4 regions of the Pseudomonas sivasensis genome follow, and region 3 is predicted to be linked to each of the others. Evidence: predicted binding sites of a transcription regulator. Region 3 holds the regulator's gene; each other region holds the start of a gene.
The links. The regulator FliA, encoded in region 3, starts transcription of late flagellar genes. The targets are predictions, from matches to a motif close to CTAAAGTTTNNNNNNNNNNNGCCGNTAA.
Positions count from the first base shown of each region.

Region 1: the regulator FliA is predicted to act here: its motif matches at 2,125-2,152, upstream of motA (flagellar motor stator protein MotA).
Region 2: the regulator FliA is predicted to act here: its motif matches at 3,055-3,082, upstream of LRO94_RS13075 (methyl-accepting chemotaxis protein).
Region 4: the regulator FliA is predicted to act here: its motif matches at 2,627-2,654, upstream of LRO94_RS06575 (flagellar protein MotY).

Region 1 is NZ_CP090029.1:772,173-776,366, reverse strand. Features, by position in the region: gene rsgA (small ribosomal subunit biogenesis GTPase RsgA) at 1-103, shown strand, start outside; gene motB (flagellar motor protein MotB) at 185-1,201, opposite strand; gene motA (flagellar motor stator protein MotA) at 1,205-2,056, opposite strand; gene LRO94_RS03360 (HDOD domain-containing protein) at 2,224-3,759, shown strand; gene LRO94_RS03355 (rhodanese-like domain-containing protein) at 3,817-4,194, shown strand, end outside.
Region 2 is NZ_CP090029.1:2,934,999-2,939,192, forward strand. Features, by position in the region: gene LRO94_RS13065 (AAA family ATPase) at 95-616, opposite strand; gene pnuC (nicotinamide riboside transporter PnuC) at 613-1,176, opposite strand; gene LRO94_RS13075 (methyl-accepting chemotaxis protein) at 1,353-2,987, opposite strand; gene LRO94_RS13080 (undecaprenyl-diphosphate phosphatase) at 3,220-4,050, shown strand; gene LRO94_RS13085 (DUF1294 domain-containing protein) at 4,047-4,194, shown strand, end outside.
Region 3 is NZ_CP090029.1:4,501,951-4,506,144, reverse strand. Features, by position in the region: gene flhF (flagellar biosynthesis protein FlhF) at 1-1,226, shown strand, start outside; gene fleN (flagellar synthesis regulator FleN) at 1,333-2,166, shown strand; gene fliA (RNA polymerase sigma factor FliA) at 2,163-2,903, shown strand; gene LRO94_RS20255 (chemotaxis response regulator CheY) at 3,074-3,448, shown strand; gene LRO94_RS20250 (protein phosphatase CheZ) at 3,467-4,194, shown strand, end outside.
Region 4 is NZ_CP090029.1:1,481,002-1,485,195, forward strand. Features, by position in the region: gene LRO94_RS06560 (peroxiredoxin) at 178-780, shown strand; gene rnt (ribonuclease T) at 847-1,518, opposite strand; gene pyrC (dihydroorotase) at 1,515-2,561, opposite strand; gene LRO94_RS06575 (flagellar protein MotY) at 2,718-3,626, shown strand; gene LRO94_RS06580 (argininosuccinate synthase) at 3,756-4,194, shown strand, end outside.

The sequences.
Region 1 (4,194 bases), 2.4 Mb from region 3:
GGGCTGTGCGTTGCTCAAGGCCCTGGACGATGGCCGTGTGCAGCAGCAGCGGATGAACAGCTATCGGTCGATTATTGCGAGCTTGCCCGAGAGCAGTTACTAAACCGCCCGCCCGCCGCGTTGCGGGTGAGCGGGCTTTTGGTGATGAGCGGGCTTGCCCCGCTCATCACAACCGCAAAAGAACTTACGAGCCCGTCTTAGGCGCCGTAGGATCCTTCATCCCACCATCGTCAAACAGGTTCAGCTTCTGCCGCAGTTCATGGGCCGGCAACGGCTCCTGCCCTGGTGGAATGGCATTCGGGTCAACCGGCACTTCGCCCGGCGCGCCCGCACCTGGGGTTGGCACGACAGGTGGCTGATCACCTTCAATCGCACGCTGAGCCTTCTTGGTCAGCACGACGATATCAATGCGCCGGTTAATCGGATTGAACGGATCCTTGGGTTCAAATAGCTGCGAGGAGGCAAAACCCACCACGCGCGCCACTTGCGGGTCGGGGTAGCTGCCTGCCACCAACGCACGACGGGCAGCGTTGGCGCGGTTGGCCGAGAGTTCCCAGTTGCCGAAGTCACCCTGGCCGGCATACGGCTTGGCGTCCGTGTGGCCGCTGATGCTTATCTTGTTCGGCACTGCCTTGATGGTGTCAGCCATGGCCAGCAGGATGTCTTCGAAGTACGGCTTCAGCCGCGCACTGCCGGAATCGAACATCGGCCGGTTGGCTGCATCAGTGATCTGGATGCGCAAGCCTTCCGGAGTGATCTCGAACGAGATCTGATCCTTGAATTTCAGCAACTGCGGATTTTCATCCACCTTGGTCTGCAACTCTTGCAGCAACAGCTCCAGGCGTTCCTGCTCAACCTGTTCAGCCATGCTCTCGACGGTGTCGCGCTCGATCGGGATGTTCTCCTGAGGCGATTCGGTCTTGACCTCTGGATTGATGGTGCGCTCAGGGGCCAACTGCGGCGAGCCGCCCAGGTCGATCACAAAGGGCGTGCCACTCTCCGAGAAGCCAATCGGGTCTTTGAAGTAACCGGCGATGGCGATCTTCTGTTCGGGCGTGGCGGTCGACATCAGCCACAGCACCAGGAAGAACGCCATCATCGCCGTCGCAAAGTCGGCGAAGGCGATTTTCCAGGCGCCGCCATGGTGCCCCGCAGCGAAGCGCTTGACGCGCTTGATGATTATCGGCTGGTTGTTTTCCATGGCTTAGCGACCGCGAACCGCTTGTTCCAGCTCGGCGAAACTTGGGCGATGCTTCGGGTACAAGACCTTGCGACCGAACTCCACTGCCAACGATGGCGGCATGCCGGACGCGGACGCTACCAGACTGGCCTTGATCGATTCGTACAGGTTGATTTCTTCCTTGGCATCGTGAGCCAGGGAGGTGGCCAGCGGGCCGAAGAAACCGTAAGCGGCGAGAATACCGAAGAAGGTACCCACCAGCGCCGCACCTACGTGCATACCGATGGCCGCCTGATCGCCCTCGCCCAGGGAGGCCATGGTCACCACGATACCGAGTACCGCCGCGACGATACCAAAGCCGGGCATGCCGTCGGCCACACCGGTCACGGCATGGGAAGGATGCTCCAACTCTTCTTTAAGGCTGAACAATTCCATGTCGAACAGGCCTTCCAGCTCATGGGGAGCCATGTTGCCGGAGGACATGATGCGCAGGTAATCGCAGATATAGGCGGTCATGCGCTCGTCTTTGAGCACGGCCGGGTACTTGGCAAAAATCGGGCTGGCAGAGGCGTCCTCGATGTCGGCCTCAATGGCCATCATGCCTTCGCGGCGGCTCTTGTTGAGGATCTCGTACACCAGGCCCAGCACTTCCAGGTAGAAGGTATGAGTGAAGCGCGAACCGAACATGGCCAGCGATTTCTTGACCACGTGCATAGTCATGTAACCGGGGTTGGCCTGAAGGAAAGCGCCCAGTGCAGCACCGCCAATGATCATCACCTCGAAAGGCTGGATCAGTGCCGCAATTTTACCGTGGGACAGGACGTACCCGCCGAGCACGCTCGCGAAGACGACGATGATGCCGATAATTTTAGCCATAGGAGATGAGTACTTGCGCCGTCGGGTTCATGGACATATTTGGGGGAACTGGAAAACTCTTGTTCCTCTTATCGGCAAAACTGCGCCAGACTATAGCCCGTTAAGGCGAAAAGCCAGTTCGGCCCGCTCCGGGCGTGTTGACCGCAAGTGATGATCGCGCCCCAATCATGGCTAATGAAACGACAGTCCCATCTGTAAGACCTATCTCTCTCGCCGCTTGGATCAAGCGCCTGGACGACGTGCTGCTGCCAGTTCCCCAGGCCAGCCACGACCGTGTGTGCAAAGCCATCCGCGACAGCCGCAGTTCGTTGCGAGATATTGCCGAGCTGATGCAAAACAGCCCGGCTTTGGTACTCAGCGTCATGCGCGAGGCCAACAGCCATAACCATGGCAGCCTGGCGGAGCCGGCGGAAAACCTCGAAGTAGCGCTCAATCGCCTGGGCCTCAAGCGCGCCGAGGAACTGCTGGCGCGCCTGCCCTCGGTGCCCGCCCAAGAGATTCCCGTAGCATTGCGTCAACTGTTGCTGGTGAGCCAGCACGCGTCGCAGCAAGCCAACGGTCTGTTCGGCAGTCGTCTGGCGCGGCTTTGGCAAGACATCCACTGGGGTAGCCTGCTGTTTCTGTCGCCGCTGTGGCCGATGGCCGTTGCCTACCCCAAGCTCCTTGAAGAATGGGAACTGCGTGTCATCCACAAGGGCGAGCCTGCACGCAAAGTCGAGCAGGAGCTGTTCGGCGTGCGCCTGCTGGACCTGTGCCTCGGCCTGACCGAAGCCTGGCACCTACCGATCTGGGTATCCCAGGGCTATAACCTGCTGTTGAACGAGCAACGCTTGCTGGTCAAGGCACTTCATATCGCCCGTGAAGACGACTCGTTGCGCCATCAGCAATTGCTAGACGCCGAACCCAACCTGCGCCGTTGGCTGAACCAGCCGGCCAATACCGTGCTGCTAGCCAACGGCCTGGCGATGTCAGCCCAAGAGTCCTGGACCTGCCCGCACACTCAACGCTGGCAATACCTTACCGCGCTGTATTTGCAGCAACCGCTGGCTGAAGTGCAGCAACAATCTCACCAACAAGCCGTCACCAGCGCCCGCAGCACTCTAATGCCCGACCTCTGGCACCCGGCGCTGTCGCTGATCTGGCCGTGGAATGTGCAGAAGATTCATCGCGGCCTGCTGCCGGCGCCGCCACCGACTGCCGAGGCCCTGGCCGTGTGGCGTAACCGCTGCACCGAACTGCTGTTAGAGCCGAGCCGCTTTGCCAACGCCATGCATTTGACCACCTGCGCCAAGGAAGCTCTGGTGGCCAGCGGCATGCAGCGAGTCTTGTTGTTCATGGCCGATCGCGCCCTGAGCACCTTGCGCGTGCACCAGGCCGACGGTCTGCCCAAAGACGCCGCCAACTTGAGCCTGGACGTGGTCAACAGCACGCTGCTACAGCGCCTGCTGGAGAAATCCGCCCAAGTACGCCTCACGCCGGATAACCACGCGCAGTTCTCGGCCTTGCTGCCGCCGATCCTGCGCCGTCTGTTCACAGGCGAACACCTGCTGTTGCGTTCGATGAGCTGCAACGGCCGTGTGGTAATGCTGATGGTCGCCGACCAGGGCGGCGGACCGTTTTCGGAAACCACCGTGCAGGCTTTCGGCAAAACCGCCCAGTGCATAGAGAAAGCCCTGCACAGCTTTACCAACCGCAGCGCCTAATGCTTGCGCTACAATCGCCGTCCTTTATCGCCAACATTTGTGCCCAGGAGACCTCACATGCCTGACTTCTCTGGCTTGCCGCTGGTGATCGAATCCAGCGACCTGCTCGGTCAACTGGATGCCGAACACCTGATTCTGGTGGACCTCACCAGTGCCGTCCGCTACGCCGAAGGGCATATCCCCGGCGCGCATTTCGTTGACCCCAAGCGCACCCAACTGGGCCAGCCGCCGGCCCCCGGCCTGCTGCCCAATAAAGCCGACCTGGAAAAACTCTTCGGCGAATTGGGCCACACGCCCGACGCCACCTACGTGGTATACGACGACGAAGGCGGCGGCTGGGCCGGGCGTTTTATCTGGCTGCTCGACGTAATCGGCCACCAGAAATACCACTACCTCGACGGCGGCCTGCTGGCCTGGCTGGAGGAGAAATACCCC
Region 2 (4,194 bases), 1.6 Mb from region 3:
AAAAAACACCGCGGTCTGCCAGGCAGATCGCGGTGTTTGTTTTTGGGCGGCTTCGCCACCCGGTTCGGGCGACGCGACGATTCGACAAGCTCGCTCACTGCAACAGCTGTTTTACCGCAGCAAACGCGGCTTTGCAGCGTTCCTCCCAATTCCCGCGAATCACCACCACCGGCTGTTGATGCTGATGCATCCAGTCCAGGCTTTGCTGGAAAAACGCGCGACGATCCTCCAGCTCCGGCTGGCAGCGTTGGCCATCGGCCGTCCACTCCACATCTTCGGGGGAGAGCAACAGGTGCAGGTCGTAATGACGTGCCAACAACTCATCGTCGAGCCACGCCGGGTAGTCGCCGAACAGGGTCTGGCTCCACAGCTTGTTGGTGAGCAGATGGGTGTCGAGAACCAGTAGGCGAGGTTGTTCGGCGCGGGCCGCGTCTTCCCAGGCCAGTTGGCCGTGGGCGATGGCCGGGATATCCGCCAGGCAGGTATCGCGCTGATGATGATCAATGAAATAGCGCACATACTCGCCGACCATCAACCCACCAAAGTGCGCGTGCAACTGCGCTGCGAGCCAGCTTTTGCCGCTGGATTCAGGCCCCGCCAAAACCACTACTTTCATGTGCGCAACGCCGGATCGGCGCGCCATTCACGCCAGCCCTGCACGGCGATCACGGTGAACAAGGCATAGAGCCCGGCGGTGAGGTACAGGCCTTTATAGAGGAACAGCCCGACGAAGATCACATCCACGGCAATCCACAACGGCCAGCATTGCACGCGTTTCTGCGCCATCCACATTTGCGCCACCAGGCTGAAGCCGGTGAGGGCCGCGTCGAGCCAGGGTTGCGCAGCATCGGTCCAGTGGGCCATGGCGGCACCGAGCAGCAGGCTGCCCACCGCGCCGATCGCGAGGCTGGTCATGATTGCCGGCACCCCCAGGCTCGTGACCTGGCGGCCTTGCTTGACCTCGCCCGCGCGGGTCCACTGCCACCAGCCATAGACTTGCAGCGCGGCGTAGACCACCTGCAGCAGCATGTCGGAATAGAGTTTCACGTCGTAGAACACCCAGGTGTACAGCAGCACCATCACCAGCCCGATGGGCCAGCACCATGGGTTTTGCTTGACCGTCAGCCAGACAGCGATCACCCCCAGGGCAGCGGCGAACAATTCAAGCCCGGACATGGCGGTTCCTTGGGGGAGTGGGAGAGGGCGGGGATTGTAACCACAGGCCAGCAATCTTCAAAACACAGTAGGGCAAATGTAGGAGGGGGCTTGCCCCCGATAGCGAAAGGTCAGTTGCACCTGTGCAGACTGATATATCGCCATCGGGGGCAAGCCCCCCTACATTTGGAGCAGTGTTAGACCTTGAACTGGCGCAAGAGGCCGTCGAGCTGCTCGCTCAACCCGCGCAAATGCGCGCTGGCCACACTGGACTGTTCCGCTGCCAGTGCCGTGCTGTGGGACAAGCCCGCCGCCTGGGTGACGTTCTGGTTGATGTCTTCCACCACATGGGCCTGTTGCAGGGTGGCACTGGCGATGGACGCGTTCAGGCCGTTGAGGTTGTGCAAGGCCTGCCCAATCGCAGTGAGGCTGGCACCGGCCTGACCTGCCTGCTCAATGGTCAGTTGGGAGGCGCTGTGGCTGTCGCTGATCACCTTGACCGCCGCTTCCGAGTGTCCTTGCAGGCGCTCGATCATCACCTGGATTTCGGCGGTGGACTTTTGCGTGCGTTGGGCGAGCAGGCGCACTTCGTCGGCCACCACCGCAAACCCTCGGCCTTGCTCCCCGGCGCGAGCCGCTTCGATGGCAGCGTTCAGCGCCAGCAGGTTGGTTTGGTCGGCGATGGAGCGGATCACTTCCAGCACGCCACCGATCTGGGTGCTTTCGCTGGACAGCGTGCGGATCACTTCCACCGCCTGGCTGATGGTGCTGGAGAGTTGGTCGATCTGTTGCAGGCTGCTGTCGATATTGACCTGGCCTTGGTGCGCCTGGGCCTGGGCATCGCGCATTTCGCTGGCGGCATGTTCCGCGTTCTTGGCCACGTCCTGCACGCCGTAGGTGACTTCGTTGATGGCAGTGGCCACCAGTTCCATCTGCTGCGACTGCTGCTGGCTGCGGTCATGGGCCGAGCTGGCGTTGTTGCCCAGGTCGGTAGAGGACTGACCCAAGGCGTTCGCGCACACCTGCAACTGGCTTACCACCTGACGCAGCTTGGCGGTGAAACTGTTGAAGTGCTGGGACAGTTGGGTGATTTCGTCACGGCCGTGGGTGTCGAGGCTGCGGGTCAAGTCGCTTTCACCGCTGGCGATATTGCCCATGGCATTCACCGCCGCCTGCAACGGGCGCACGATGCTGCGCACAATCAGCGACACCAGCAGGCCCATCACCAGCGCAATGCCCAGGCCGATCATGGAGGCTTTCCACACTTGGCCGCTGAACTCGGCCTGCACGTCGTCCACATAGACGCCGGAGCCGATAATCCAGCCCCAGGGTTCGAACAGCTGGATATAGGAAGTCTTGGCCACGGGGGCCTGTGCGCCGGGCTTGGGCCAGCGATAGTTGACGATCCCGGCGCCCTTGGCTTTTGCCAGGCTGACGAACTCGTTGAACACAGCAAACCCATCGGGATCGCGGATAGCCGAAAGGTTCTGGCCATCGAGCTTGGGGTTGGCCGGGTGCATGATCATCACGGGCGTGAGGTCGTTGATCCAGAAATAGTCGTCATGGTCGTAACGCAACCCCCGCACCGCGCTCAGGGCTTGTTTCTGGGCGGCGTCACGGGTCATCACACCGGTGGTTTCCAGGCCGTGATAGAACGTCAAGATCCCGCTGGCGGTCTGGACCACGTGTTGGGTCTGTTGGCGTTTGGCTTGGTAAAGGTCGTCATGGATCTGCTTGAGCATCAGCAAACCCAGGGCCAGCAGCATCAGCAGGGCGACTATCAGGATCAGCCATAGGCGTCGGCTGATCGACATATTGCGCAAACTGTTCATCGTCCTGTCACTCCGGGCTTTTTATAATTGTGGGCGTCGCATCGACTTTTACGCCTTGTCTGATAGGCTTTCGGCCCGTAATCGAAAAACCTGAGTACTGCCTGATTTTCACAGAATTTTTGCAGACTGGTGTTGATCATCATCAACACTGGGCCTTCAGCGCGCTCGTCGTCAGTGAACCATTAAAAAAGACTAACAAGGCGTGCCATAGCGCATGACCTTTGGGGGAAGCATGGATTTTTGGACCGCCATTCAGGCATTGATTCTCGGCGTAGTGGAGGGGTTGACGGAGTTCCTGCCGATCTCCAGTACCGGCCACCAGATCATCGTTGCCGACTTGCTCGATTTCGGCGGTGAACGTGCGATGGCCTTCAACATCATTATTCAGCTCGGCGCCATTTTGGCGGTGGTCTGGGAGTTTCGGCGCAAGATTCTCGACGTTGTCACCGGCTTGCCAACCCAGCGCAATGCGCAGCGTTTCACGATCAACCTGCTGATTGCGTTCCTGCCGGCCGTGGTCCTTGGGGTGATTTTCGCCGACTTGATTCACCACTACCTGTTCAACCCGATCACTGTCGCCACAGCGCTGGTGGTGGGCGGCGTCATCATGCTGTGGGCCGAGCGCCGCGAGCATGAAGTGCATGCCGAGACCGTCGACGACATCACCTGGAAAGATGCACTCAAGGTAGGCTTTGCCCAGTGCCTGGCGATGATCCCGGGCACTTCGCGCTCCGGCTCGACCATCATCGGCGGCCTGCTGTTCGGCCTGTCGCGCAAGACTGCTACCGAGTTCTCGTTCTTCCTCGCCATGCCGACCATGGTCGGTGCTGCGGTGTACTCGGGCTACAAGTACCGCGACCTGTTCCAGCCAGCGGACCTGCCGGTCTTTGCTATTGGGTTTATCACCTCGTTCATCTTCGCGATGATCGCGGTCAAGGGCCTGCTCAAGTTCATCGCCAGCCATAGCTACGCGGCGTTTGCCTGGTACCGCATCGGGTTTGGCCTACTGATCCTGGCGACTTGGCAGTTCGGTTGGATCGACTGGGCGGCGGCAACGGCATGATCATCCAGCACCCGCGCTTGAAGGCGGCGATCTTTGTGCTGCTGTGCGCCGCGCCGCTGTTGGGGTCGGTGCTGGTGTGGCAGCGCGGCGAAACCGTGATCCCGCTGGTGGCCTATGGCGTGGTCAGCGTGATCGCGTTTTTCC
Region 3 (4,194 bases):
ACCGTCGTATTGCCGGCGGTGTCGAGCTGACGGCTGCCCTGGATTACACCCCCTCGGCGCTGGCGCCGCGTGTACCGAACATGGAGCTCGAAGACGAGCTGCGCAAGACCGCTTCGCGCATCGTCTCGGCCCAGGCTGAGCTGAGCATGCGTGGCGACAGCGATACCACCACCAATCGCCAGTTGTTCGCCGGGCTGCCGCTGACCGCTGCCGAACCACTGGTTGAGCCGACCTTCGTCGAGCCGCCGCGTCCTGCCGCGCCAGCCCCGGCCGCCGCAGTTGACCAGCGTGTGTTCGACTCGATGCGCTTTGAGCTCAACGGCCTGCGCGAACTGCTGGAAGTGCAGCTCGGCTCGCTGGCCTGGACGCAGCTGCAAGGCAGCAAACCGCAACAGGCCAACCTGTGGCGTCGCCTGCAACGCATTGGCTTGTCCGGCCCGTTGTCCCGCGACCTGCTGGCCCTGACCACCGAAATCGAAGAACCACGCCAGGCCTGGCGCATGTTGCTGGCCCACCTGGCGCGGATGATCGCTACCCCGGAAATCGAACCCCTGGAAGAGGGCGGTGTGATCGCCATGGTCGGCCCTGCCGGCATGGGCAAGACCACCACCCTCGCCAAGCTGGCAGCGCGTTATGTGCTCAAGTACGGCGCGAATAATATCGCGCTGGTGAGCATGGACAGCTACCGGATCGGCGCCCAGGAGCAGCTCAAGACGTTGGGCCGCATCCTCAATGTACCGGTGACCCACGTCGACCCGGGCCAGTCCCTGGCCAACGCCCTCGATCCGCTGCTGCGCAAGCGCGTGGTGCTGATCGACACCGCCGGCTTGCAAGCCAGCGACCCGGCGTTGCGCATGCAACTGGAAACCCTGGCCGGGCGTGGCATCAAGTCGAAAAATTACCTGGTGCTTGCAACCACCAGCCAAAAACAGGTTCTTACCGCTGCGTACCATAGCTACAAACGCTGTGGCCTGGCCGGTTGCATCCTCACGAAACTGGATGAGACCGCCAGCCTGGGTGAAGTGTTGAGCCTGGCTATCAGTCATGAATTACCGGTTGCCTACCTGACCGACGGGCCGCGGATCCCGGATGATCTTCATCTGCCGCGCCGTCATCAGTTGGTCAGCCGTGCCGTCAGCGTGCAAATGCAAGAAGAGCCTAGCGAGGAAGCGATGGCCGATATGTTCGCCGACCTCTACCACAACCCGGCAAAACGGGTCGGTTGAAGTCAGGATGAACACCGTGAAATGTACCTACATTGATGGTCTGCAAGCGATTCACGCGGCCAAGCCATGTAGCCTGCGTCTAAGCAAGACAAGGTAAAGAAATAAAATGGGCAGCATGCATCCCGTACAGGTGATCGCGGTGACCGGCGGCAAAGGTGGCGTCGGAAAGACTAACGTGTCAGTGAATTTGTCCCTGGCCCTGGCAGAGCTTGGCCGTCGCGTCATGCTGCTGGATGCTGACCTGGGGCTGGCGAACGTCGACGTTCTGCTGGGACTGACGCCCAAACACACCCTTGCCGATGTGATCGAGGGGCGCTGTGAGCTGCGCGACGTGCTGCTCCAGGGCCCTGGCGGGATCCGCATCGTGCCGGCTGCCTCCGGTACCCAGAGCATGGTGCACCTGAGCCCGGCGCAGCATGCCGGCCTGATCCAGGCATTCAGTGATATCGGCGACAACCTCGACGTGCTGGTGATCGACACCGCCGCCGGGATCGGCGAGTCCGTGGTCAGCTTTGTGCGCGCCGCGCAGGAAGTCCTGCTGGTGGTCTGCGATGAACCCACCTCGATCACCGACGCCTACGCCCTGATCAAACTGCTTAACCGTGACTACGGCATGAACCGCTTCCGCGTCCTGGCCAACATGGCCCAGAGTCCGCAGGAAGGGCGCAATCTGTTCGCCAAGTTGACCAAGGTCACGGATCGCTTCCTCGATGTCGCCTTACAATACGTCGGTGCAGTTCCCTACGACGAGTGCGTGCGCAAGGCTGTGCAAAAGCAGCGTGCAGTCTACGAAGCGTTCCCTCGTTCCAAATGCGCATTGGCGTTCAAGGCTATTGCCCAGAAGGTCGATACCTGGCCGTTGCCCGCCAACCCTCGTGGGCATCTGGAGTTTTTCGTCGAGCGATTGGTACATCAGACGAGCGCAGGACCGGTGCTATGACAGCGAATGGCTACAACGCCTACAAGAAATCTGCCCGTGACAGTCAGGGTGAGTTGATTGAGCGCTATGCGCCGCTGGTCAAGCGTATCGCCTATCACTTGCTGGCTCGCCTGCCCGCCAGCGTGCAGGTCGAGGACCTGATCCAGGCCGGCATGATCGGCTTGCTCGAAGTGTCGACCAAATACGATGCCAGCAAAGGCGCGAGTTTCGAGACGTATGCGGGTATCCGTATCCGTGGCGCGATGCTTGATGAGGTGCGTAAAGGTGATTGGGCGCCGCGTTCGGTGCACCGAAATACGCGCATGGTCAGCGACGCAATTCGTGCAATTGAAGCAAAAACCGGTCGCGACGCTAAAGATCATGAAGTTGCGGCCGAACTCCAATTGAGTCTCGACGATTATTACGGGATTTTGAACGATACCTTGGGCAGCCGCCTGTTCAGTTTCGACGACCTGTTGCAGGACGGCGAACACGAAGGGCTGCACGAGGACGGCGCGAGCGCGCATATGGAACCGTCACGCGACCTGGAAGATGAACGCTTCCAGGGTGCATTGGCGGACGCCATTGCCAACTTGCCCGAGCGCGAGCGGTTAGTGTTGGCGCTGTATTACGACGAAGAGCTGAACCTCAAGGAAATCGGTGAGGTCCTGGGGGTCAGCGAATCGCGTGTCAGCCAGTTGCACAGCCAATGCGCAGCCCGCTTGCGGGGGCGTTTGGGAGAGTGGCGAGCGCGCTGACAGGCAGTGTGGGGAGCATTGCAAAGCGATACCGCGAAGGTGATAGGCCTTCGTGGGTTCGATCCGTGGTGCCCCCGGCAGTCCTTTTTGTGTAATGCCTGTTGATTGAAATGGCGCGTCCAGGTGCTGGGCGCGTTTAAGACTGCTTGGAGGTCGAATTGGACAAGAACATGAAAATCCTCATCGTTGATGACTTCTCAACGATGCGGCGGATCATAAAAAACCTGTTGCGTGACCTTGGGTTCACAAACACGGTCGAGGCGGATGACGGCCTTACGGCGATTCCGATCCTCAACAGCGGGAGCATCGACTTTCTGGTAACAGACTGGAACATGCCGGGCATGACCGGTATCGACTTGTTGCGCCACGTGCGTGCCGACGAAAAACTGCGCAGCCTTCCCGTGTTGATGGTGACCGCCGAAGCCAAGCGTGAACAGATCATCGAAGCCGCCCAGGCCGGGGTCAACGGTTACGTAGTCAAGCCATTCACTGCACAGGCCTTGAAAGAGAAGATCGAAAAGATCTTTGAACGCATCCACGGCTAATGCCATCGCGGGGGAGCTATGGAGCATAAAGAAACGTCACAGGGAGACTTTGAGTCGACCCTGAAAAAGCATGCTCACCAGTTGGTCGACAGCCTTGAAAAAGGCCACTTCGGCGACGCGGTGCAGTTGATCCATGAGCTCAACCAGACCCGTGACCGCGGCCTGTACCAGGAAGTGGGCAAGCTCACACGCGAGCTGCACAGTGCGATCGTCAATTTTCAGATTGACCCGCACATGCCCCAGGCCGAAGAAATCTCGCAGATCACTGATGCCACCGAACGCCTGTCCTATGTGGTCAGGCTGACCGAAGCCGCGGCTAACCGCACCATGGACCTGGTGGAAAATGCCACGCCTCTGGTCAACGGCATGGCCAATGAAGCCCAGGCCCTCAGCGTTGACTGGGGCCGCTTCATGCGTCGCGAAGTCGGGGCCGAAGAGTTTCGTGAATTGGCCCGTCGGGTCGACGGTTTTCTGTCGCGCAGCGAACAGGAAAACCGCACGGTTTCCAGCAACCTCAATGACATTCTGCTGGCCCAGGATTACCAGGACCTCACCGGTCAGGTGATCAAACGTGTAACCCAGTTGGTTACCGAAGTGGAAAGCAATTTGCTCAAATTGGTGCTCATGGCTGGCCAGGTAGACCGTTTTGCCGGCATCGAACATGACCGCGAAGCGATCCTCTCTGAAAAAGATCCACAAAAACATCTCGCCAAGGGTGAAGGTCCGCAGATTCATGCCGATAAACG
Region 4 (4,194 bases), 3.0 Mb from region 3:
AAAGTAGATTCGTAGGGTATTTGCCCGCACCGCCCTCACGCTGACGAACGGTTTTTTCAGTGTATGATGGTCGGTCTTCACGAAGCGTGACTGCGTCACAGGGCTGTCGCTTGAATGCGGCAGACTCAGGGCCGGTCCTTTTACTTCAATCTTCACCCTTACATCAGGAGATACCTAATGAGCGTACTCGTCGGCAAACAAGCCCCGGATTTCGACGTACCTGCCGTGCTCGGCAATGGCGAAATCGTTGACAGCTTCAAACTGTCTGAAGCCATTAAAGGCAAATACGGCCTGGTGTTCTTCTACCCGCTGGACTTCACTTTCGTCTGCCCTTCGGAGCTGATCGCTCTGGACCACCGCATGGACGATTTCAAGGCGCGTAACGTTGAAGTGGTCGCCGTTTCCATCGACTCCCATTTCACCCACAACGCCTGGCGCAACACTGCCATCAACGATGGCGGCATCGGCAAAGTCAAATACACCATGGCTGCCGACATGAAGCACGACATTGCCAAGGCTTACGACGTTGAGTCCGAAGGCGGCGTGGCTTTCCGTGGCGCGTTCCTGATCGATGACAAAGGCGTTGTCCGCTCGCAGATCATCAACGACCTGCCGCTGGGCCGTAACATGGAAGAGCTGATTCGCCTGGTCGACGCTCTGCAATTCCACGAAGAGCACGGCGAAGTGTGCCCTGCCAACTGGAAGAAGGGCGACAAAGGCATGAACGCTTCGCCAGAAGGCGTTGCGGCTTACCTGACCGAGAACGCTGGCAAGCTGTAAGCCAGAATCGAGGTACAAAAAAACCGGCCTGTGACAGGCCGGTTTTTTTATAGGCGGGATTTGAACTCAGTCGCCGAAGTCTTCCCAGCCGCCCATCTGCTTCCAGCGGTTGACGATGCCGCAGAACAGATCAGCTGTCTTTTCTGTGTCGTATCGGGCCGAGTGGGCTTCGCGACCGTCGAAATCGATACCGGCGGCCTGGCAGGCTTTGGCCAATACGGTCTGACCGTAGGCGAGGCCGGCAAGGGTTGCGGTGTCGAAGCTGGAGAACGGGTGAAACGGGTTGCGCTTCATGTCCAACCGCGCCACGGCTGCGTTCAGGAAACCCAGGTCGAAGCTGCTGTTATGCCCGACCAGGATCGCGCGTTTGCAGCCATTGGCCTTCAACGCCTTGCGCACTCCACGGAAGATATCGGTCAGCGCTGCTTCTTCACTCACCGCCATGCGCAGTGGGTGATCAAGCTTGATCCCTGTGAACTCCAGGGCTGCCGCTTCAATGTTGGCACCTTCAAACGGCTCGACGCGGAAGAAGTGGGTGTGTTCTGGATACACAAAGCCCTGTTCGTCCATGCCGATGGTCGTCGCGGCAATTTCCAGCAGCGCGTCGGTGGCGCAATTGAAACCGCCGGTTTCTACGTCGATAACGACAGGCAGATAGCCACGGAAACGTTCGGCCATCGGGTGGCGCGAACCGCCACCGCCGTGTTCCTGGTCGTCATCGTAATGGTCTTCACTCACTTGCTTTCCTCCAGCAGGCGCCAGCGCAGTGTTTCACCGGCGCGCAGCGGGATAACGGTCAGCTCGCCAAATGGCAGGCTGGCAGGGGCGGTCCAGTCTTCACGGACCAGGGTAATGCGGTCGGTATTCGCCGGCAGGCCATAGAAACGTGGGCCGTTGAGGCTGGCGAAACCCTCGAGTTTGTCCAAGGCGTTGCGTTGTTCGAACGCTTCTGCGTACAGCTCGATGGCGGCATAAGCGGTGTAGCAACCGGCACAGCCGCACGCGGCTTCCTTGGCGTGCTGGGCGTGAGGCGCGGAGTCGGTGCCGAGGAAAAACTTCGGATTACCGCTGGTCGCGGCATCCAGCAAGGCCACCTGGTGGGTATTGCGCTTGAGGATTGGCAGGCAATAGAAGTGCGGCCGAATCCCGCCCACCAGCATGTGGTTGCGGTTGTACAGCAGGTGATGGGCGGTGATGGTTGCGCCTACGTTGGCCGAGGCCTCGGTGACGAACTGCACGGCATCGGCCGTGGTGATGTGCTCGAACACCACCTTGAGGGTCGGGAATAGCTCGACCACGCGGCGCATGTGCTCGTCGATGAAGATCTTCTCGCGATCGAACACGTCCACGTCGCCACGGGTAACTTCACCGTGGATCAGCAGCGGCATGCCCACTTCGGCCATGGCTTCGATGGCGGGCAGGATCTTGTCGATACTGGTCACGCCGGAGTCGGAGTTGGTGGTCGCGCCAGCCGGGTACAGCTTGGCGGCGTGCACATAACCGCTGGCTTTGGCCTCGCGAATTTCTTCGGGCTGGGTGCGGTCGGTGAGGTAGAGCACCATCAACGGTTCGAAGCGGCTGCCGGCCGGTCGTGCAGCGAGGATACGCTGGCGATAGGCATCGGCTTCAGCGGCGTTACGCACCGGTGGTACCAGGTTAGGCATGATGATGGCGCGGCCAAACGTACGCGCTACATCGGCCACGGTTTGGGGCAACGCAGCACCATCGCGAAGATGAATATGCCAGTCGTCGGGACGCAGCAGGGTCAGGCGGTCGGACATTGGGGATTCCAGGCGGGTCAATCTGGTGGGAATGCTACCGGAAAAGACTCTTGCAGGCACTCGCTATCAAGTTTTGCAGGATGCATCCGATAGCCTTTCGTATGCCTTATCGATGTATGACGCTTTGAAGTGTTGTAGAAACCAGTGGAGCCTCCCGTGCGCCAGCATTATCTAGCCCTGCTCAGTGTGTTCGCCAGCCTGCCTGCGATGGCCCTCACGTTCCAGACACGTCTGGAGAATATTGAGTGGAAAGTAGAGGGCGACAAGTTCGAGTGCCGCCTAACCCAACCGATCACCGATTTCGGTTCGGGTGAGTTCGTGCGCCGGGCGGGTGAGCAGGCGACGTTCCGTCTGAAAGCCTATAACGGCTCGCTGGGCGCAGGATCGGCCACCTTGTTGGCTGCCGCTGCCCCTTGGCAGCCCGGTCGGGGTGACATCAACCTCGGTGCCGTACGTGCTGGCAGCGGTGATGTGCTGTTCAACAGCTCTCAAGCCCAGGCTGGGCGTCTGTTCAACGGTTTGCTCGATGGCCGCTCGCCCACCGTGCGGCACTATGGGCGTGAGGGCGGCTATTCAGAAATTCGCTTGCTGCCGGTGAAATTCAACAAGGCCTACAGCGACTATCAGCTGTGCACGGCCAAGTTGTTGCCGATGAATTACGATCAGGTCAAGCAGACTGAAGTCGGCTTCCCTGGGGGGGGCATCGAGCTCGACGCCGCGGCCAAGCAGAAGCTGGCAGTGATTCTCGAATTCATGAAAGCGGATCCTACCGTCAACCATGTCGAATTGAATGGCCATTCGGACAACAGTGGCAATCGCCTGAGCAATCGCGATGTTTCACGCCGCCGCGCGCTGGCGGTGATGGACTACTTCAAGGCCAATGGTATCCAGGAGTCCCAAATTACCCTGCGTTTCCATGGCGAAAGTTACCCCTTGGCGCCCAATACCAATGCCGCCAACCGGGCCCGCAACCGCCGTGTGAATATTCAGCTCGAACGTGTGGCTGTCCCCGAGAAACCGGCGCCCCAGGCGGCGGGGCCGAGCAACCCAGCACACACCTCCTGACGTGCGACCATCGGTCGCTCACTCGACATAATCTGTCGCTTTATCTTCATTTGCTGTCGCGCCCCTGTAAATCCACGGTTTTGATCGGTAGAATCGACGCCTTTCCGTACAACCCCGTGGAGTGATGGCATGGCCGACGTAAACAAGGTCGTTCTCGCGTATTCCGGCGGCCTGGACACTTCGGTGATCCTCAAGTGGCTGCAGGATACTTATAACTGTGAAGTGGTGACCTTCACCGCTGACCTGGGTCAGGGCGAAGAGGTCGAACCTGCACGTGCCAAGGCGCAAGCCATGGGCGTGAAAGAGATCTACATTGACGACCTGCGCGAAGAATTCGTCCGCGATTTCGTCTTCCCGATGTTTCGCGCCAACACCGTCTATGAAGGCGAGTACCTGCTGGGTACCTCCATCGCACGTCCGCTGATCGCCAAGCGCCTGATCGAAATCGCCAACGAAACCGGCGCTGACGCCATTTCCCATGGCGCTACCGGCAAGGGCAACGACCAGGTACGTTTCGAGCTGGGTGCCTACGCGCTCAAGCCCGGCGTGAAAGTGATTGCCCCTTGGC